DNA from 3 places in the Agrobacterium sp. 22-210-1 genome. Region 1 is predicted to be linked to each of the others. Evidence: predicted binding sites of a transcription regulator. Region 1 holds the regulator's gene; each other region holds the start of a gene.

Region 1 (7,460 bases):
CGCCACCTTCCGGTCCAGCCTTGCCGGGTCTGAACGACTTTGCCTTCGCTTCCTATTTCAAAGGCATAGGTGCGACCGGATTTTTCTACAAGCCGCCGCAGGCGCTGATATCACCAAAGGGAGACATGAAAGGCGAAACGCGTTGGCTGGAATGGGCGGATATGCGGCTTTATGGCCTGCGCAGCGCAATTGCAGAGCGCATCCGCAACACCATTGGCGGTGACGCCGGAGCCTTCGCCGCCTCCATTGTCACCGATGAGAGACAGGCGATCTCGGCACCCACGATGGAAGCATTGAGGCTTTCCGGCCTTGCCCATATCGTCGCCATATCCGGGCTGAACATGGCGCTCGCCGCAGGCATATTCTTTGTGGGGTTGAGGCTGACCTTCAGCCTGTTTCCTGCCTTTGCTCAGCGCTGGCCCGTCAAGAAGATTTCGGCTTTCGCGGCGCTCTTGATGACGCTCGCCTATTACCTGATTTCCGGTTTCGCCGTCTCCGCTGAGCGTGCTTGGCTGATGATGTCGGTGATGCTGATCGCGGTCCTTTTTGATCAGCCGTCGCTCAGCCTCCGCAATGTGGCTATTTCGGCTCTCATCATCCTCGGCTTTTCGCCTTCGGAAATCATGGGGCCGAGTTTCCAGATGTCGTTTGCCGCGACCATCGCGCTCGTATCCACCTATGCCTGGTGGGGCCGCCGGCGCAGCGATCACGAGCGACTGTTGATCGGACGCAGACCGGTGTGGATGACGGCGGCGCAAATGGCAGGCACTGTCATTGGCGGCGTCATCACCACATCGTTGATTGGCGGACTTTCGACGGCGATCTATTCGGCAGAGCATTTTCACCGTGTCACCACCTATGGACTTTTCGCCAATCTGGCCGCCATGCCGCTGATGTCGCTGATCGTCATGCCCTTTGGCCTGCTCGCCATGCTGCTGATGCCGTTCGGGTTGGATGCGCCATTCCTGAAGATCATGGGCTATGGCATGGCGCTCGTCATCGAAGTCGCCAATGAAGTGGCGTCCTGGGGCGGCAGCGCGGCGACGGGGCGGCCACATGAGTGGTTCATTGGCCTCGGCTCCGCTGGCTTTCTGCTGCTGACCTTGCTGCGCAGCCGGCTTGCATTGCTCGGTATTCCGCTTCTTGTCTCCGCCTTCGGCCTGTCGGCGGCCGTGGCCTATCGCGATGTCCCGGATTTGCTCATTCACGAGGAGGGTGAGTTGGTGGCGCTGCTGGAAGAGGGGAAGGTCTATACGACAAAAACGCGACCGCAGGGCTTCGTATACGACCAGTGGCAAAGAGCACTCCTGTTGCCGGAACAGCCTGTGCCACCGGTCATTCTTAAAGCGCATGCCGCAGTAACCAGTGTAGGCTTGACCGCAAAATCAAAACTTACGCCGGAGGAGATGAGGGCGGTGATGCGGCAGATGACGGCAGCGCTGAAAGATGCGCAACCCGGCGTCTTCACCTGCAGCAAAGGCATATGGTGCGTGGCGCGCGCCAGGAGCGGGGAGTGGATCGTCGTTCTGGAAGATGGCCGGTTTGCCGGAAAAGCCTGCGATATCGCCGATATTGTCGTCGTTTCCCGCAGGACCTCGTTTTCAAAATGCCGCTCAGGAGCGCTGTTGCTGAACCGCGATACTTTGCGGCGTACAGGTTCGGTAGAAATAAACTTTGCCGGCAGCGATCAGTCTGCGGTCGTCGGACGACTACGCGCAGCGATTGCCGGGGCGAACAGGCCATGGAGCGAGCACCGCTACTACGACTGGAAAAGCGACCGCTTCGAATACGAGGTGCCGGAACCGGTCAGGCAGTTGCTGACGGCATCGCAATAAACGCCGTCAGCAGTGATATTCAGACCTTCACGCGCAGATCGTCAGTCAATGCGCCAATGCCGCTGATTTCCTGTTCATGCGCCGCATCGCGCCAGATCTCCTTCAATCCGGCCTCATACCACTCACGCATGGCGGGCAGGGTGAGCAGCCGATCGCAATAGACTTTTGCCGCAGGTGAAAGATCGGCGCCATAGGTCTGGAAACGGAACGCCACCGGGCAGAAAAAAGCATCGACCGCCGTGAATTTCTGACCGGCAAGATAGGGACCGCCGAATTTTGTCAGACCTTCGCTCCATAGCGCATCGATGCGCTTTATGTCTGCCGCAAGCCCGGCATCGCCACCCTTCGGCTTGACCCGAATACCGACAGACATGGGATAAAGATTGCGCAGTGAGGAAAAGCCGGCATGCATTTCGCTCGCCGCCGAACGCGACCATGCCCGCGCCTGCTTGTCGCTCGCCCAGACGCCCTGGTGCCGTTCTGCGAGATATTCGGCGATCGACAGCGTTTCCCATATCGTCACGCCATCATCGACAAGGCAGGGCACCTTGCCGGTCGGCGAGAAGCTGGAAAAGGCGACGCCTTCGCCAAACGGAACAAGTTTCTCATCAAAGGCGATACCGAGCGTGCGCATCAACACCCACGGCCGCAGCGACCATGAGGAGTAGTTCTTGTTGGCGATATATAGATCGTACATGGCTTATCTCCCGGATATGACGCGCATTTCTATACCTGTCGGGGCATGATGGAATACCGAAAATAATCCATGGCACCCATAAGTCGCGTTGATGAATGACGGGGGCTTTGCACCGAGTATCACCATTCGATGGCAGCGCCAGGCCAGCCGCATCCCCCAGTGTAAACGAACTCACGCAACCAGACGTCCACGGCATATGACGCAGCGGCGACAACAGGCCGGGGGCAAGGCCGTAACAACGATATCCATATGAAACTGGAACTGATCTTTACCAGACAGAATCTGTATGTGTGTGGGAAGCATAAGATTGCCCGACACTCGCATGGTCAGCCGAATTCCGGAATTGCCGTCATCTTCGACAGGAGCCGTCTCATGACGACGCCTGTCTTGAGAGGATCACGGTTAAATCAGATCAATGGTAACGGCGTATAAGTCCGACCAGTTTGCCCTGAATTTTTACCCGATCAGGCCCGAAGATACGGGTTTCATAAGCGGGGTTGGCCGCTTCCAGCGCGATGGAAGCGCCCTTGCGGCGGAAACGCTTCAGCGTCGCTTCCTCGTCATCCACCAGTGCCACGACGATATCGCCCGGATTGGCGGTATTGCTGTTGCGGATGATGACGGTATCGCCGTCGAAAATCCCGGCCTCGATCATCGAATCGCCCTTAACTTCGAGCGCGTAATGTTCACCCGAACCCAGCATGTCGACCGGCACGGCAACATCATGCGTATTGTTCTGAATGGCGGAAATCGGCACGCCGGCGGCGATGCGACCCATGACCGGAACGGTGACCGCGCCGCCGAGATCGTTGGCGGGCGCCTTGGGTGCCGGTGCGGGTTCTGGCGCCTTCGGCTTTCCGAGGCTGCCTTCGATGACGCTTGGCGAAAAGCCGCGCTGCGGCCTCGCGCCCGGCGCATAGGCCTCCGGCAGCTTGATGACTTCCAGCGCCCGCGCCCTGTTAGGTAGCCGGCGAATAAAGCCGCGCTCTTCGAGGGCGGTAATCAGCCGGTGGATGCCGGATTTGGAAGCAAGATCGAGTGCGTCCTTCATTTCATCGAAGGAGGGCGGCACGCCGGACTCTTTCATTCGTTCATGAATGAAGAGAAGCAATTCCTGCTGTTTGCGCGTGAGCATGAGGAAAACACCCTTGAGAATCGTCGTTGAAGTCGCGAAACAAATACAGAACGAACACTATATGTTCCATATGTGTTCCGCAATCCCCTAAAATTTCGTGAAGCTGCTATCTGTTGTTTTGATGATTTGCCTGAAAGCACGAAATTGTGCTTTTCTGCCTTCCTAACTGTTCCGGCATGGCCATGCCGCATGCGACAGCAGGAAGCAGGGAAATGACGAAACCGTACCGCATCGACCATCTCGTACTGCCTGTCGAGCACATCGACGTCGCAGAAAATCGCCTTGGAAACCTGGGATTTACAGTAGCGCCAGCGGCTCTTCACCCGTTTGGCACGCAGAATGCCTGCGTTTTTTTCGCCGACGGCACGTATCTGGAGCCTCTCGTGATTGCTGATCCGGCTAAATATAATGCCTCGATTGGCCGGAAAGATGTGTTTACCGGGCGGGATCAGGCCTTCCGGAAACATGCCGGAGGGGAGGGATTTTCCGCACTGGTCGCTGCAACGCAGGACGCTCTTGGCGATCATGACCGATTCGTAGCCTCAGGCCTCTCGGCCGGAAATGTCTTTGAATTTTCGCGGCCAGTCAAAATGCCGGATGGTTCGCAGAGCGAGGCGGCTTTTCGGCTGGCTTTTGCAGCCAGTGGTTCCTCGGCGGATTTCTTTCTGTTCAGCTGTCAGCGGTTGCAGGCCTTGCCAGGCGACCGCGCGGCGCTGGAACGCCATGCCAACGGCGTTTCCGGCCTCAACGAGATCGTGCTGTTTTCCGGTGGTGATGCGAATGCCGTGCAGCTGATCGAAACTGTGTTTGGCTGCGACGGAAAGGTGTCTCCGAATGGTGATGTGGTTTTCGCAACCGGCAATGCCCGGATAAGATTGACGCGGAAGCCGGTCTTTGACGGACTGGCCTTTAGTGTTCCCGAGGAGGGCGGTGGCGGATTGCGCGGCGCAGGCATCGTCTTTTCCGTTCGCGATCTTGCCGTGACACAGGCGGCACTTGCTGCTAATGGCGTGTCCAGCGCAGAAGCGGGCGGCCGGCTGGTGGTGCCCGCAGCGCCCGGTCAGGGTGTTGCCTTCGCCTTCGAGGAAAAATAATGAGCGTTACGAACAATCTCAAAGTCACCGCCGGCGATGGCGCCAGCAAGGTTTCCTTTTCCAATACCGAGCGTTTTTCGCTGATTGCCGGCCCCTGCCAGATGGAAAGCCGTGAACATGCCTTCATGATTGCGGGTGTGCTGAAGGAGCTTTGCGACAAGCTTGGAATTGGCCTCGTTTACAAATCCTCCTTCGACAAGGCGAACCGCACCTCGCTTTCCGGCAAGCGCGGCATAGGCCTTGACAGTGCGATGCAGGTTTTCGCCGATCTCAAGAAGGAATACGGTTTTCCTGTTCTGACCGACATTCACACCGAGGAACAATGCGCCATCGTGTCCGAGGTGGTGGATGTGCTGCAGATTCCGGCATTCCTCAGTCGCCAGACCGATCTTCTCGTCGCCGCCGCGAAAACCGGCCGCGTCATCAACGTCAAGAAGGGCCAGTTTCTGGCGCCCTGGGACATGAGGAACGTGCTGGCCAAGCTGAATGAAAGCGGCAACCCGAATGTGCTTTTATGCGAGCGCGGTGCGTCCTTCGGTTACAACACGCTGGTCTCCGACATGCGCTCGCTGCCGATCATGGCCTCGCTCGGCGCGCCTGTTGTCTTTGACGCCACCCATTCCGTGCAGCAGCCGGGCGGGCAGGGCGGCTCCACCGGCGGCCAGCGCGAATTCGTCGAGACGCTTTCGCGAGCGGCGGTGGCGGTTGGTGTCGCCGGCCTCTTCATCGAGACCCATGAGGACCCGGACAATGCGCCTTCCGACGGCCCCAACATGGTGCATCTGAAGGACATGCCGAAACTGCTGGAAAAGCTTCTGGCCTTCGACGCCATCACGAAAGCGTAAGAAACGGGTGCTACTCGTGCCAATCGATTTTAATGGCGGGCGCTCTGTTTCTGCCGCCCGCCGTCATTGTAATTTCTTCGCCATCGTCTAAGACAGGCGACGGAAAATATCTGTTCCATTCCCAAGGGAGAGACCATGACTGCCATTACCGATATCATCGCGCGCGAAATTCTCGACAGCCGCGGCAACCCGACCGTTGAAGTCGATGTTTACCTCGAAGACGGCTCCATGGGCCGTGCGGCCGTTCCCTCCGGCGCCTCGACAGGCGCACATGAGGCGGTTGAGCTGCGCGATGGCGGCAAGCGTTATCTCGGCAAGGGCGTGGAAAAGGCGGTTGAAGCCGTCAATACGGAAATCTTCGACGCTATCGGCGGTTTCGACGCTGAAAACCAGATCCAGATCGACCAGACGATGATCGCGCTTGACGGTACGCCGAACAAGTCGCGCATCGGCGCCAACGCCATCCTCGGTGTGTCTCTCGCGGTCGCCAAGGCTGCTGCCGAAGCCTCCGGCCTGCCGCTTTACCGTTATGTCGGTGGCCCGAACGCGCATCTGCTGCCGGTTCCGATGATGAACATCATCAATGGCGGCGCACATGCCGACAACCCGATCGACTTTCAGGAATTCATGATTCTGCCGGTTGGCGCGGAAAACATCCGCGAAGCCGTGCGCATGGGCTCGGAAGTGTTCCATACGCTGAAAAAAGAACTGTCCGCACAGGGCCACAACACCAATGTCGGCGATGAGGGCGGTTTTGCACCGGGTCTCGAAAGCGCGCCGGCTGCGCTCGATTTCATCATGAAGTCGATCGAAAAGGCCGGTTATCGTCCGGGCGAAGACATGTATATCGGCCTCGACTGTGCCTCGACCGAATTCTTCAAGAACGGAAAATACGTGCTTGAAGGTGAAGGCCGTACGCTGGAGCCTGGCGCAATGGCGGAATATCTCGCCGAACTCGTTGCCAAGTATCCGATCATCTCCGTCGAAGACGGCATGGCTGAAGACGACTGGGACGGATGGAAGGCTCTGACCGATCTCGTTGGCAACAAGTGCCAGCTGGTCGGCGACGATCTCTTCGTCACCAACTCCGCCCGCCTTCGCGATGGCATCAAGATGGGTGTTGCAAACTCCATCCTCGTCAAGGTCAACCAGATCGGTTCGCTTTCCGAGACGCTGGATGCGGTCGAGACCGCGCACAAGGCCGGTTACACCGCCGTCATGTCGCACCGTTCGGGTGAGACGGAAGATTCCACGATCGCCGATCTCGCCGTCGCGACGAACTGCGGTCAGATCAAGACCGGCTCGCTTGCCCGTTCCGACCGGCTCGCAAAGTACAACCAGCTGATCCGCATCGAGGAAATGCTCGGCCCGCAGGCTGCTTACGCCGGCCGTTCGATCCTGCGCGGGTAATTCGCGTTCAGGTTTGAATATGTGGCCCGCTGTCTGGCGGGCTAAGGTTGGTGAAATAGCTGTCAACAGATGAGACGTCATCCTCGGGCTACCCGAGGATCCACTCCGGTCCGCTCATGGATCCTCGCCTTAAAGGCGAGGATGACTGCGGTGAGGGGCGGGTCTCCCGGCAATCCAGCCCGCCCTCCGGCGGGCTTTTTTTATGCCCATTTGCCGATCGCAATTTAAGGTCAACGGATAGTTAAACAATCCGCTTTAGTCTCGAGACTCAAGGTTATGCGTTTTAAGGCTTCTCTGCGGCATGTGGACCAGACATCATAAAAAGAGACGATTCGGCCGTTTGATCGTTCCGGCCATCACGATCGCTTTTCTTTCCTATTTCGGCTATCATTCCATCCATGGCGACTTCGGCCTTCAGGCGACGGAGCGGCTGGAGCGGCAGCG
Region 2 (7,460 bases), 860 kb from region 1:
CCGCATCCGGCCGCTGGTGAATACGCCGCTTGCCGCGTGTTTCATATTTGAAATGCTTGACGGCATTGGTGACGTAAAGCCGCCTGCGGTCCACGCCAATCTCGCCCAGCGTTCGATCAAACAGCTGACCAGCAGGACCGAGGAAAGGTTTTCCGGCAAGATCTTCGTGATCGCCCGGCTGTTCGCCGACGATCATGACATCCGCATTTTCCGGCCCCTCGCCAAAAACAGTTTGTGTCGCCTTGCAATGCAGCGGACATCGGGTGCATTGGCCTGCCTGCCGCCTCAGGGACCCAAGCGAATCTTCCAGTTCCTGCGGGGCCTCCTTCCGCGCCGCGGCGGCAACAGCCTGCAGGCGGTGGTGAAACGGCTGCGGCTGGCTTGCCGCCTTGGCCGCCATATCGAGCACCCGCGCCTCCGCGCCCAGAATGAGGCCGGGAATGAGATCCGCTTCCGGCAGGTTCTTCCAGTATTTTTTTGGCATCTCCGCCGTCATCGCCTTGATCTTCAAGCGGGCCGGATTGAAAATATTGGCATAATAGGTCCGCCAGAGATCGTCCGTTTCATCTTTCAGGTCGGGTTGAGCGGCGGCCTCTCGCGACGTCTGCAACACGCTTCCATCCCATCGCGCAGACCCTTTCGGCGTCGCGATCAGCCAGTCCATGTCAGTGAACCGCCGCTGGAAAAACGGCGCCTCGCGCTCGACAATGAAATGATCCGGCTCAAACCAGGCGACGAAGCGCCGTCGCCCACCCTGCCCCTGCGGTAATGGTAACTCCTTGAAACGAACGAAGGCCGTCATCTTGTGACAGTCACGGCGGACGGATTTTTCGAGCAGTCGCGCTTGTGAAACATCCGGATCGGACTTGAACTGCAGCAGGGCGCGATCCTGCCTAAGCCGCCATAACAGCCGGTATAGTAACGCAAAACGGCCCTTATCGCTGTGACAGATCACCGCCTGCGCCAGCGCCACGAAGGCGGACGGAACGGAAACCTGTGCTTCCCCGACCCTGGGTGTCGGCAACGGCTCACCGGCAAAATCCAGCAGCCCCGCTTCGTCATCCCACAGCCGCCAGTCAATCGCTTCCGGTGGTATATTGGCGGCGAGCGCCATCCGAGCCGCGTCACGCCACTCGCCGAGATCGCCCCGCCCTTCCAGAACCGGGCCGTACATCACAACAGCGACAATTGTTCGGGCTGCGGCGCAAACATTGCCCGCAGATCCGGCCGTTCAGTCAGTTTGCCCGGCGTCCAGCCGTCCGCAACGATAAAGGCCTTCACTTTTTTCAGGGACACCCCAAAGCGGGCAATATCCTCCAGCCGTACCCGCCGAAACCGTCGCGACGAGAGAATGGAAGCGACCGTCTTGGTGCCGAAACCCGGCACTCGCAGCAGCATTTCCCGATCCGCGACATTCACATCCACCGGAAAACGGTCGCGATTTTTGAGCGCCCATGCCAGCTTCGGATCGATATCGAGATCCAGCATGCCATCGCCACCAATCGCGGTTATCTCGCCGATGTCAAAACCGTAAAACCGATAAAGCCAGTCGGCCTGATAAAGCCTGTGCTCACGCATCAAAGGCGGCTTGATCAGCGGCAGGTTTTTCGAAGAATCCGGAATGGGGCTGAAGGCCGAATAATAGACGCGCCGCAGACCATAACTGCCATAGAGCCTGGCGCTGGTGGAGAGGATGGTGCTGTCATCGGCACCGTCAGCACCCACGATCATCTGTGTGCTCTGTCCGGCGGGCGCGAAGCGCTTGGTCCGACGCGTCCGCGCCGTCGGCTCGCCCGCCTCCTCGATCTTCAGGCGGATATCGGCCATGGAGCGGCGAATATTGGCGGGCTGCTTTTCCGGCGCGAAACGACCAATACCGCTATCGGTCGGCAACTCGATATTGATCGACAGGCGGTCCGCATAAAGCCCCGCCTCCTCTATGAGCTTCGGCGATGCTTCAGGGATCGATTTCAAATGGATATAACCACGAAATCCATGGGTAACGCGCAGCTCCCGCGCCACGCGCACCATCTCCTCCATCGTATGATCCGAGGAGCGGATAATGCCGGAAGACAGAAAGAGCCCCTCAATATAGTTGCGTCGATAGAACTCCAGCGTCAGCCACACCACCTCTTCGGCAGTAAACCGCGCGCGCTCCACATTGCTGGAGGAGCGGTTGATGCAATAGGCGCAGTCATAGATGCAAAAATTGGTGAGCAGGATTTTCAGGAGCGAAATGCAGCGCCCGTCCGGCGCATAAGCATGGCAGATACCCGACCCCTCCGTTGAACCCAGCCCGCCAGACGCAGCGGAGCTGCGTTTCGTCGTGCCGCTGGAGGCGCAGGATGCGTCATATTTCGCCGCATCGGAGAGAATGGCCAGACGTTGCCTGATTGACTTCTTCATAATTATGTTCACTATATGTTCTATTGAAAAATGTCAATCATGCCGCTTAACTCCATGAATGGACGTATAAAATTGACCGCCTCAAATTTGCTGGCATTTCGCTGTCGTCTTCTGATATAGTCGGCTTAGTTATGATTTTGGCATGGTTCCGGAGTTCCTCTCCGGAACCTGTTTCTTTTTGTGTCTGCAAGTAAAAGCGACAGGACTGCGAAGGATAAAAAAATGGTAGAAAAAGTGCCGATGACTCAGGGTGGATTCGTCAAGCTGCAGGAGGAGCTGCGCTTTCGCCAGCAGGAGGAACGTCCCCGTATCATCGAGGCAATTGCGGAAGCGCGCGCCCATGGCGACCTTTCGGAAAATGCCGAATACCACGCTGCCAAGGAAGCCCAGAGCCATAATGAAGGCCGCATCACCGAACTGGAAGACCTGACCGCGCGCGCGGAGGTCATCGACCTTTCCAAGATGTCCGGTTCCAAGATCAAGTTCGGCGCCACCGTCAAGCTGGTCGATGAGGACAGCGACGAGGAAAAGACCTACCAGATCGTCGGCGACCAGGAAGCCGATGTGAAGGCAGGCCGCATTTCCATCTCTTCGCCCATCGCCCGTGCCTTGATCGGCAAGGAAGTTGGCGACAGCATCGAAGTCAACGCCCCGGGCGGCGCCAAGGGTTACGAAATCCTCGCGGTACAGTGGGGCTGATGAGCCTCACCGCAATGCGCCCCTCGCGGGCGCATTGCTTTCTGACGTATCAAACCGCCAAACCAGCCGCAGAGACGGAAGCCCATCTTGTCCCACGTCAGTCTGAAAGATGTGCAGGTGCTTGCGCCGAACTTCAAGCGCAGGCTCTCCGGCGTCACCTCCACCATCGTTCAGCTCATTCCGGTGCAGAACCGGCTGGGACAGAAAGTGGCCGTCATCGGCCCCGGCCTGCCACCACATCTGCCGCATGTGCGCTTCCGCGATCTGTGGCGTCTCTGGCAAAACGGGCCATTCGGCGCCCCCCGCATCTGGCACGCCCGCCGCAATCTTGAAATGCTGCCGGGCATTTTCATGCGTGATGTACTGCGCATGAAGGTAAAGCTGCTCTTCACCTCGGCCGCACAGAGGCGGCATTCCGCCTATACCCGCTTTCTGATTTCGAAGATGGATGCGGTCGTTGCGACAAACGGCCGTTCCGGCGCGTTTCTGGAAGTTCCCCACAGGGTCGTCATGCACGGCGTCGATACCGAGCTGTTTCACCCGGCGACGGGCGCCGAGGATACCATCGCGTCAACCGGCCTGCCGGGGCAATATCTGATCGGCTGTTTCGGGCGGGTGCGCCACCAGAAGGGCACCGACCTCTTCGTGCGCGCCATGATCGAGCTTCTGCCACACTATCCGGAATGGACAGCCGTGGTTTCCGGCCGCGTGACGGCGGAACACAAGGCCTTTGGCGATACGCTGAAAGCCGATGTTGCCACAGCCGGCCTTTCCGACCGCATCGTGTTTCAGGGCGAAGTCGATGACATCAAGCCCTGGTATCGGCGACTGACGCTCTATGTCGCGCCGTCACGCAATGAGGGTTTCGGCTTGACGCCACTGGAGGCCATGGCCTCGCAGACGGCGGTCGTTACCAGCAATGCCGGCGCCTATGAAGAAATGACCGTCAAGGGCGAGACCGGCATGGTCGTCGAGGCCGGGGACTATGCATCGCTCAGGGATGCGATAAAGCCCTATCTTGCGGACCCTGCTCTGGCCAAGAGCCATGCGCTCGCCGGGCTTGCGCATGTGCGCACCACATTCCCGCTGGAAAAAGAGGCGACAAGTCTCGGTGCGGTTTATGACGCGCTACGGCGCGGATAACGCTCGGCAAAGCAGCTGCAAAGCCCGCCGTTCAGATTTCCACGAGACCGACGCGCTTGACCTGGCGGATGGTGAGCATGGTGCGCACCGTATCGACATTTTCGTCCGCCGTCAGAACCTCGATGACGAAATCCTGAAACTCGGTGAGGTTTCTGGCGACGCAATGCAGCAGGAAATCGCTTTCGCCTGACACCATCCATGCCTGCCGCACCAGCGACCATCCGCCCGTCGCCGCCGCGAAGGCCTTCAGGTTGCTGTCCGACTGCCGCTTGAGGCCGACCATGCAGAAGGCAACGAGATCGAAACCGAGCTTCGGCGCGTTCAACATGGCGTGATAACCCTCGATCACATCAGCTTCCTCAAGCTTGCGGACGCGCCGGAGGCATGGCGGTGCCGAAATACCGACCCTTTCGGCCAGTTCCACATTGGTCATGCGCCCGTCGCGCTGCAATTCGCGCAGGATTTTCAGATCGATGGCATCGAGTTCGACGCTGGTCACGGAGAAGTTCCTCGTTAAGCCGTAGAAGTTCCTTGTACTATTCGGCACGGGATTCGCAACAATATGCCGCCGGCCGGTCACAAAATTGCGCGTGCATCCACAACTGCCTTGTTGGTAACGCAAGGCTGCCCTTGAATAAAGACACTAGACAACCTTAAATACCTGCCAACGAAGGGGTTGCGGCCCGTCCGCCGTCCTGCGGCTGGAAGGCCTTGAGCGAAGACCCTGCTATTGAGAAGGAATGTTCCCATGTCTGCCCGCCACACGAAGGTATTGATCATCGGCTCCGGTCCCGCCGGCTATACCGCGGCGATCTACGCGGCCCGCGCAATGCTGAAACCTGTGCTGATTGCCGGCATGGAACAGGGCGGGCAATTGATGATCACCACCGATGTGGAGAACTATCCGGGCTTTGCCGATCCGATCCAGGGCCCATGGCTGATGGACCAGATGCTGAAACAGGCAACCCATGTGGGTGCGGAAATCGTCAGCGACCTCGTCACCGAAGTTGATACCACGACCCGGCCATTTGTGGTCAAGACCGATTCCGGTCAGGTCTGGACCGCCGATACCCTGATCATCGCCACCGGCGCCAAGGCCAAATGGCTCGGCATCGAGAGCGAGCAGCATTTTCAGGGCTTCGGTGTTTCCGCCTGCGCCACCTGCGACGGTTTCTTCTATCGCAACAAGGATGTGATCGTGGTCGGCGGCGGCAATTCCGCCGTGGAAGAAGCGCTCTATCTCGCCCATATCGCCAAATCGGTCACCGTCGTGCATCGCCGCGACAGCTTCCGTTCGGAAAAGATCCTGCAGGAACGGCTGTTCGCCAAGGAAAACGTCAAGATCCTGTGGAACACGGAAATTGCCGAAATCACCGGCGCTCCGGCCAAGCCACCCATGCCACCCTCCGTCTCGGGTGTGCGTCTGCGTGACACCAAAACCGGCGTCATCAGCGACACGCCCATCGATGGTGTCTTCGTCGCCATCGGCCATGCGCCTGCGGTTGAACTGTTCAAGGGCAAGGTGAAGCTGAAAGACAACGGCTACATGTGGACCGCTCCCGATTCTACGGCAACCGACGTTGAAGGTATCTTCGCGGCCGGTGACGTCACCGACGACATTTACCGCCAGGCGATCACCGCCGCCGGCATGGGCTGCATGGCCGCCCTCGAAGCAGAACGCTATCTCACGGCGCAACAACCGCTTGCGGTTGCAGCGGAATAACCGAAAGGCAGGATAGGCATGGCAATGCCATTGGACTGGGATAAACTGCGCATTTTTCATGCCGCAGCCGAAGCAGGGTCTTTCACCCATGCTGCCGACAAGCTGCATTTGTCCCAGTCGGCCATCAGCCGTCAGGTCAGCGCACTGGAGCAGGATGTCGGCGTCAAGCTGTTCCATCGTCACGCTCGCGGCCTGATCCTCACCGAACAGGGCGAGCTGCTGTATCGCACCGCCCATGACGTGCTGCTGAAGCTCGAAACCGTCAAGATGCAACTGACCGAAACGACGGAGAAGCCAAGCGGCAAGTTGCGCGTGACGACGACGGTTGGTCTCGGCCAGGGCTGGCTGACGGACAAGGTGCAGGAATTCCTGCAACTCTATCCGGAAATGTCGATCCAGCTCATCCTCGACAACGAGGAGCTGGACGTGAACATGCGCCACGCCGATTGCGCCATCCGCCTGCGCCAGCCGCAGCAATCGGACCTTATTCAGCGCAAGCTGTTTACGGTGCACATGCATGTCTATGCCGCGCCGTCCTACATCAATCGCCACGGCGAACCGCAGTCGATCGAGGATTTGGACAATCACCGCATCATCTCCTTCGGTGAACCGGCGCCCAACTACCTTCTGGACGTCAACTGGCTGGAGAATGCCGGACGGTCTTCGGATAATACGCGCATCCCGCATCTGCAGATCAACAGTCAGACCTCGATCAAACGTGCCTGCCTGCTGGGAATAGGCATTGCCTGTCTGCCCGACTACATCGTCGGCCGCGATCCCGGTCTCATCCAACTGTCGCTGGCTGCGGATATTCCGTCATTCGATACCTACTTCTGCTATCCCGATGAAATGAAAAACGCTGCAAAGCTGAAAGCTTTCCGAGATTTCATCGTCGCCAAGGCGCGGAACTGGAACTTCTGACGTTAAAATAGTCGGAAACCCAAGATATCCGTTTAAATTCAAATACTTAAAATTGTGAATGTGAGGGCTGCCGATGGGCGGCCCTCACCAGCATTGCACATAAAATATACCGGAAATATCGAGGCCTGCATCGCGCGCATGCCTGACCTGCACAAAAAAGAGTTGTTTCGTGCACAAAAAAGCACCATATCGCTCTCAGCTGATGCACACGGTGGCTTTTCCTCCCAGTTCCACCGCATCAGCTGTTCCCCTCTGGAGGTTTTTGACCTTCACACTTAAAGGGCCCTGGATCTATCCGGCGGCCCTCTTTTTTTACCCGCAAGAATTTTCCCCAATTTGGCGAAATATCGCATGATGCAACCTTGTTTTGCATTATTAGCGCTCCCATATTTTAGTTGGCTGTCACGCTCCCATAAGGCACGCGACAGCTGTTCCCCTCTGGAGGTTTTAACCTTCAAACTTATCAGGCCGCGGAGACATCCAGCGGCCTTCTTTTTTGGGAAGCGCTCCCGTCACCCCACAGGCCCTCACGGATACGTGATTTGTATATCGTAAATCATCGATATAA
Region 3 (7,460 bases), 100 kb from region 1:
ACTTTAAAATCCGTACCCGCAACCGCAAGCTTGATGACCCCACCCAGCTTGCCGACCGGATTTTCCGCACCGGTCTCTCGATGTTGGAGAAGGAAACCGACGGCACGAAATTCCGCCTGCTCGGCATCGGCGTCAGCGATCTGCGCGATGCGGGCCTTGCCGATCCTCCTGATCTCGTCGACAGGCAGGCCGGGCGGCGAGCGGCGGCGGAAGCGGCGATGGACAAGCTGCGCGACAAGTTCGGCAAAGGCAGCGTCGAGACCGGCTACACGTTTGGCACACGCAAATAGCGGTTTGATCGTGGGCCTTGGGAACCGCGCATCGGGCCCCTTGCACCACTTGATGCCAATGTATTTTAGATTTTACACAAATTAGTGATGTTGCAGCCGCACCGTCCTTAAGCTTCATTAAACTTCGCGTGGTTGAGTGGAGCAAGTTTTGTGCATGTGGTGTATTGCGTCATGTCCCTCCGCCTCCGTCTTCTGACCGGCATGCTGTCGGCCAGCATTCTTGCCTTCCCGGCACTTGCCGCCGATAACAGGTCGCTGCAGATCCTCGTTTCGAAAAGCGACCAGTCGCTTTCGCTTTACGAAAACGGCGAAATCATAGCCACCTCGAAAGTCTCCACCGGCAAGGCCGGGCACGAGACGCCGAGCGGCATATTCTCCATTCTGGAAAAACGTAAATACCACGAGTCGAATATCTATTCGGCCGCACCCATGCCTTTCATGCAGCGGCTGACATGGTCCGGCATTGCGCTGCACGAAGGCAAGGTGCCGAACTATGCAGCTTCGCATGGCTGCGTGCGCCTGCCTTCGAAATTCGCCAAGTCACTTTTTGGCGACACCCAGGCCGGCGTGCATGTCATCATCACCGACCGCCCGGTTTCACTGCGTTTCGTGCAGCATCCGGCGTTGTTTGAACCACGTGACGATGCTGATGACGGCAAGCTGCTTTTATCGGATGTGGAACTGCGCCCGGCGACCTTCGATGCGGCTTTGGGCACCGTCGAAGTCGCCATCAATGAAAAGACGCAGGCGCTTAAACCGGCGGTGAAGGCCAAGGCCGCCTCGCCCCTGCGCATACTCATCACCCGGCGCGGCGAGCGGGAAAAGGTGATGGATATTCAGGCCGTATTGACCCGTCTTGGCTTCGACGCCGGCTCAGCGGATGGTTATGCCGGGGAGATGACGGTGAGCGCCGTGAACGGTTTCAAGCGCTGGAAGGGATTAAAAACCACCGGGCCGCTTCTGACCGACGCCTTCGTGACGGCGCTTTACGAATCCGCCAGCGAAAACCACCCACCGAATGGCCAGATCATGGTGCGGCAGGATTTCAAACCGCTATTTGAGGCGCCCATCGACATCAGGGATCCCGAAGTTGCGCTCGGAACCCATTTCTTCGAGGCTGTTACCTTGGATCGCGCAGCCGGAACCGCCGAGTGGAACGGCGTGACGCTCGAAAACCATCTGCCCAACGCAGCCCGAAAGCGACTTGGCATTACCATTGCCGAAGCGCCGGGCGGCTTCGATCAATTGAGTGCCGTGCTTGGCCGTCTCGACATACCGACAGACATTCGCTCCCGCATTGAACAGGAGCTTTCAACCGGCAGCTCGATCACCGTTTCCGACCTCAGTCACCAGATGGAGACAGGAACCGGGACGGATTTCATTACCGTGACGAAGGAAGGGCCGGTTTGAGGAACGCGTGAGCGTCTGAACTCTTAAACCAGTTCCACATCAACGACGCCGGGAGCGGCGCGAAGTGCTGCGGCGATTTCTGGTGAAATGCGGTATTTCTCCGTCAGTTCCACTTCGATTTCGCGGCTGCCTTCATCCTTGATGACGATGAAATAGACCGACCCGTCACCCTTGGTGTTGAGGTGGCGGGCGACGGTTTTCAGTGGGCCGGAATCGCGCACATAGACGCGCAGAGCCTTCTGCATCTGCACCGACTTCTCCTCCAGCGACTGAGCCGTCTGGATGCGCAGACCGATGCCTTCCGGACGTTCTTCCGCCTGCACGGTGATGACAAGCGATTTGCCGACCTCGAGCAGATCACGGAACTGAGCGAGCCCTTCGGAAAACAGCACCGCCTCATATTGCCCTGACGCATCCGAGAAGGTGACGATACCCATCTTGTTGCCGGTGCGGGTCTTGCGCTCCTGCTTGCCGGTGACGGTGCCAGCCAGACGCCCGGCGGTCGCACCCTGCTTCACCGCCGCCGAAAAATCCGCGAAATTCTGCACGCGCAACTTTTCCAGCACGGGGCGATAGGTGTCGAGCGGATGGGCCGTGAGGTAGAACCCGAGCACCTGATATTCACGCAACAGCTTTTCCGAGGCGAGCCACGGCTGGAAGGCCGGCAGCACCAGCTTTTCCGGGCCGTTTCCACCACCTGAACCGAACATGTCCGACTGGCCGATGGTGCGGTTGTTCTGCGCCATCTGCGCATAACCGATGATACGGTCGAGCCCGCCAATCAGTTCGGCGCGATCGCGGCCGAAACAGTCGAAGCCGCCGGCATTGATAAGACTTTCCAGAACACGCCGGTTGATCTGTTTGGGATCGATACGCAGGCAGAAATCCTCAAGGCTCGTGAACGGCTTGTCGCCGCGCACTTCGACGATATGTTCGACCGCGCCCTCGCCGACGCCCTTGATGGCGGCCAGCGAATAATAGATGCGGTTTTCACCGGTCTCGAACTGGCGGAAAGACGTCTGTACCGAAGGCGCGACGACCTCGATGCCGAGGCGGCCGGCATCCTGCCGAAAATCGTTGAGCTTTTCCGTGTTCGCCATATCGAGCGTCATGGACGCCGCCAGGAACTCCACCGGATAATGCGCCTTCATATAGGCGGTCTGGTAGGACACGATGGCGTAGGCGGCGGCGTGGCTCTTGTTGAAGCCGTAATTGGCGAACTTCGCCAGAAGGTCGAAGATGGTGTTGGCCTGCGGTTTCGACACGCCGTTCCTGATGGCGCCATCGACAAAACGCTCGCGCTGCTGGTCCATCTCCTCCTTGATCTTCTTGCCCATGGCGCGGCGCAGAAGATCGGCTTCGCCAAGCGAATAACCTGACAGGACCTGGGCGATCTGCATCACCTGTTCCTGATAGACGATAACACCCTGCGTTTCCTTCAGGAGATGGTCGATGGTCGGATGGATGGACTCCAGCTCCTCCTCGCCATGTTTGCGGGCATTATAGACCGGGATGTTTTCCATCGGGCCCGGACGATAAAGCGCCACCAGCGCGATGATATCCTCGATGCAGTCCGGGCGCATGCCGATCAGCGCCTTGCGCATGCCCGCACTTTCCACCTGGAACACGCCGATGGTCTCGCCGCGCGACAACATCTCGTAGGTTTTCGTGTCCTCCAGCGGAATGGCGGCAAGATCGACCTTGATGCCGCGCTTGGCGACGAAATCCACGGCGACCTTCAATACCGTCAGCGTCTTCAGGCCGAGGAAGTCGAATTTGACGAGACCGGCGCTTTCCACCCATTTCATGTTGAACTGGGTAACCGGCATATCGGACCGCGGATCGCGATACATCGGCACCAGCTTCGACAGCGGCCGGTCGCCGATGACGATACCGGCGGCGTGGGTGGAAGCGTGGCGATAAAGCCCCTCGATCTTCTGGGCGATATCCAGGAGGCGAGCGACGACGGGTTCCTTGTCCGCCTCTTCCTGCAGGCGCGGCTCTTCCTCGATGGCCTTTGACAGCGGTGTCGGATTGGCCGGGTTGTTGGGCACCAGCTTGCAGATCTTGTCCACCTGCCCATAGGGCATTTCCAGCACGCGGCCGACATCGCGCAACGCCGCGCGCGCCTGCAGCGAACCGAAGGTGATGATCTGCGCCACCTGTTCGCGGCCATATTTGCGCTGCACGTAGCGGATCACCTCTTCGCGCCGGTCCTGGCAGAAGTCGATATCGAAGTCAGGCATCGATACACGTTCGGGATTGAGGAATCGCTCGAACAGCAATGAGAAACGCAACGGATCGACATCGGTAATGGTCAGTGCATAAGCCACAAGCGAGCCGGCGCCCGAACCACGGCCAGGGCCGACCGGAATATCCTGCTGCTTGGCCCATTTGATGAAGTCGGCAACGATCAGGAAGTAACCGGGGAACTTCATGCGCGAGATGACGCCGAGTTCGAAATCCAGTCTCTCGCGATAATCCTGTTCCGTATAGCCGGGCGACATGCCGAGCGCGGCAAGCCGCTGATCCAGCCCCTCCACCGCCTGGCGGCGAAGCTCCTCGGTTTCGGCATGTTCCGCCGCTTCCGGGTCTTCGCTGGCGCCGGTGAAACGCGGCAGGATGGGTCCGCGCTTCTTCAGGACATAAGAGCAGCGGAGCGCAATCTCGATAGTGTTTTCCAGCGCTTCGGGAATGTCGGCAAACAGCGCCGTCATCTCCTGCCGGCTTTTCAGATAATGATCGGGGGTCAGGCGGAAGCGGCTGTCATCGGAAACGATGGCATTATGGGCCACCGCCATCAGTGCGTCATGCGCCTCATAATCGGCCTTGGAAGGGAAAAAAGCCTCGTTGGTAGCGACCAGCGGAATATCATTGTCATAAGCAAGGCCGATAATGCGTCGCTCATGGGAGCGGTCATAACCGGACTGGCGCTGCAATTCGATATAGAGCCTGTCACCGAAGAGCGACTTCAGCGCCAGCAGGCGCTCTTTGGCCTGTGCGGCATGGCCTTCCTTCAGCGCCATATCGACAGGACCGCCAGTGGCGCCCGTCAGCGCGATGAGCCCGGCATTGGAGGCTTCTTCCAGCCATGCGCGGGTAATATGCACGGAATGTCCGCCGCTACCCTCGCCTTCCAGATAGGCGCGGCTGATCAGGTCCACCAGTCGCTCGTAACCTTCGGCATTGGCGGCCAGAAGCACGATGGCGGGGAGTTTTGCAAGATGACTGTTATGATTGCGGCGGTCCTCCGCCGCATCCTGCATGTCGATCGACACCTGACAACCGATGATCGGCTGCAAACCTTCGTCGCGCGCTTTTTCGGAAAACTCCAGCGCAACGAAAAGATTGTTGGTATCGGTGATGGCAATTGCCGGCTGGCCGTCCGCGACGGCCTTGGACATGATTTTCTTGAGGGGTAACGCCCCCTCAAGCAGGGAGTAAGCGGAATGAACCCGCAGATGGACGAAACCAGGCGTTTTCAGCGTTTCGTCAGAGTTTTCTCCACGCACAACCGTATCGCCCATATCGTCGTCCTGTCATTCTGAATCGAGGGGGCGATTTTCCGATTTCCGGCGCTTAAAGTCTACAGCCTTGCGGCCTCCATACAGGCTTCTGCGCCGGTGTTTCCTTCACAGGGCAGTGAGGATCACCGAAAAGCTGGCAACAAAGACAGCGATGGAAGCGAAAGCGGCAACGTCACGGATGAAATCAGTCATTGGTCTCTCCTTACTCGTTATGTTCCAACTTTGTTCTCATTTTGTTCGATTGTCAACAGGGTTTTGCTGGTATTCCTCTTGTTAACGCCGCAGAATCAGCTGCGGTTCCGCTCGCATGATCGGCAAGCCCCTGACTCCAAAGCAAAAAAACCCGAAGGAAAAAACACCTCCGGGTTCTCAAAAATTCAACTGTGGAAGGACGAGCGGGTCTTCCCGAAGACGCAAGGGCGAAGAGACTCACCGCTTCGGAGCAGATCGCACAAGGCTTCGCGACGGTCGCCTTATGCCGTCACGATCAGAAGTCGACGATCTTGCCGTCTGCAAGCGTTACCCGTCGGTCCATGCGGGCAGCGAGGTCGTGGTTATGTGTGGCGATCATCGCCGCAAGGCCGGACTGGCGCACCAGGGCCTCCAGCGCATCGAAAACATAATGCGCGGTCTCGGGATCGAGGTTGCCGGTCGGCTCATCCGCAAGCAGCAGAAGCGGCGCATTGGCAACCGCGCGCGCGATCGCCACACGCTGCTGCTCGCCGCCGGAAAGTTCGGCCGGGCGATGTTCGCCGCGATGGCCGACGCGCATGTAATCCAGCAGGGCGCTCGCGCGCTTGCGCGCCTCAGCCTGCGTCAGACCGGCGATGAGCTGCGGCATCATTACATTTTCCACCGCCGAAAACTCCGGCAGCAGGTGATGGAACTGATAAACGAAGCCGATATCGCTGCGACGGATCGCCGTGCGGGTTTCATCCGGAAGCCCGTTGCATGGCGCGCCGTTGATGAAAACCTCACCCGCATCAGGATGTTCCAGAAGCCCCGCCAGATGAAGCAGTGTGGATTTTCCGGTACCGGAGGGGGCGACGAGCGCCACCATCTCACCGCTTCTCAATTCAAAATCGGCCTTGCGCAGAATGGAAAGCGACGTTTCACCCTGACCATAGGTCCGTTCCACGCCGGTAAGCCGCAGCACTGTTTTTTTTGCCATATTGCGAAGCGGTCCTTATTCGTAACGCAGGGCCTGCACCGGATCGAGCTTGGAGGCCCGCCATGCTGGGAAGATCGTTGCCAGGAAAGAAAGCGTCAGCGCCATGATGACGACGGTGATGGTCTCGCTCAAATCCATTTCGGCCGGCAACTGGCTGAGGAAATAAAGCTGCGGGTCAAACAGAACCGTGCCGGATATCCAGGAAAAGAACTGCCGGATGGATTCCACATTGAGGCAGACGATGACGCCCAGCGCCACCCCGGCAAAGGTGCCGACCGTGCCGATGGCCGCCCCGGTCATGAAGAAGATGCGCATGACCGCGCCGGAACTGGCCCCCATGGTGCGCAGAATGGCGATATCGCTGCCCTTGTCCTTCACCAGCATGATGAGGCCGGAAATGATGTTCAGCGCCGCCACCAGAACGATGAGCGTCAGGATCATGAACATCACGTTTCGTTCCACCTGCAGGGCGGAAAAGAAGGTCTGGTTCCGCTGTCGCCAGTCGGTGATATAAATCTGCCGTTCTGCCGCCTGCTCCACCAGCGGCCGGATGCCGTCAACGTCATCAGGGCGGCTGACATAAAGCTCGATGGATTGCACGATGCCGTCGGCATTGAAATAAAGCTGGGCTTCGGACAGCGGCATATAGATCATCGACGCATCATATTCCGACATGCCGATCTCGAAGACGCCTGAGATCTTGTAGGATTTGACGCGCGGATTGACGCCCATCGGCGTCACGTCGCCTTCCGGCGAAATGAGGGTGATGTCATCTCCCGCCGTCACGCCAAGCTGCGCCGCAAGCCTGGAGCCGACCAGAACGCCATCGCCTGCCATGAAGCCGACGAGATCGCCGGTCTTGATGTTGCTGGCGACTTCCTTGATCTTGTCGATATCCTCCTGGCGCACGCCACGCACCAGCGCGCCGGAGCCTGCGCCGCCGCGGCCGGAGGCCAAGGTCTGGCCTTCCACCAGCGGCAGGGCCATGGTGACGCCCGGCACGGCGGAAAACTTCTTCGCCAGCTCATCATAATTATTGAAGGGCTGGTCGATCGGCTGGAC

What was found. Region 1 encodes LexA, which represses DNA repair genes until DNA is damaged. Its sites were predicted from a motif close to TGTTCNNNNTGTGTTCNG; they were not measured.
Region 2: a site for LexA is predicted at 2,412-2,429, ahead of ACQZ5F_RS01995 (putative DNA modification/repair radical SAM protein). Genes of this name have one in related genera too.
Region 3: a site for LexA is predicted at 5,440-5,457, ahead of dnaE (DNA polymerase III subunit alpha). Genes of this name have one in related genera too.

The regions. Positions count from the first base shown of each region.
Region 1 is NZ_JBNWCI010000001.1:1,253,898-1,261,357, reverse strand. Features, by position in the region: gene ACQZ5F_RS06340 (ComEC/Rec2 family competence protein) at 1-1,835, shown strand, start outside; gene ACQZ5F_RS06335 (glutathione S-transferase family protein) at 1,855-2,532, opposite strand; gene lexA (transcriptional repressor LexA) at 2,945-3,667, opposite strand; gene ACQZ5F_RS06325 (VOC family protein) at 3,880-4,761, shown strand; gene kdsA (3-deoxy-8-phosphooctulonate synthase) at 4,761-5,606, shown strand; gene eno (phosphopyruvate hydratase) at 5,742-7,016, shown strand; gene ACQZ5F_RS06310 (FtsB family cell division protein) at 7,318-7,460, shown strand, end outside.
Region 2 is NZ_JBNWCI010000001.1:394,231-401,690, reverse strand. Features, by position in the region: gene ACQZ5F_RS02000 (UdgX family uracil-DNA binding protein) at 1-1,174, opposite strand, end outside; gene ACQZ5F_RS01995 (putative DNA modification/repair radical SAM protein) at 1,174-2,406, opposite strand; gene greA (transcription elongation factor GreA) at 2,629-3,105, shown strand; gene ACQZ5F_RS01985 (glycosyltransferase family 4 protein) at 3,193-4,248, shown strand; gene ACQZ5F_RS01980 (Lrp/AsnC family transcriptional regulator) at 4,280-4,747, opposite strand; gene trxB (thioredoxin-disulfide reductase) at 4,997-5,971, shown strand; gene ACQZ5F_RS01970 (LysR family transcriptional regulator VtlR) at 5,996-6,892, shown strand.
Region 3 is NZ_JBNWCI010000001.1:1,357,933-1,365,392, forward strand. Features, by position in the region: gene ACQZ5F_RS06810 (DNA polymerase IV) at 1-290, shown strand, start outside; gene ACQZ5F_RS06815 (L,D-transpeptidase family protein) at 462-1,700, shown strand; gene dnaE (DNA polymerase III subunit alpha) at 1,724-5,227, opposite strand; gene ACQZ5F_RS06825 (ABC transporter ATP-binding protein) at 5,715-6,398, opposite strand; gene ACQZ5F_RS06830 (lipoprotein-releasing ABC transporter permease subunit) at 6,414-7,460, opposite strand, start outside.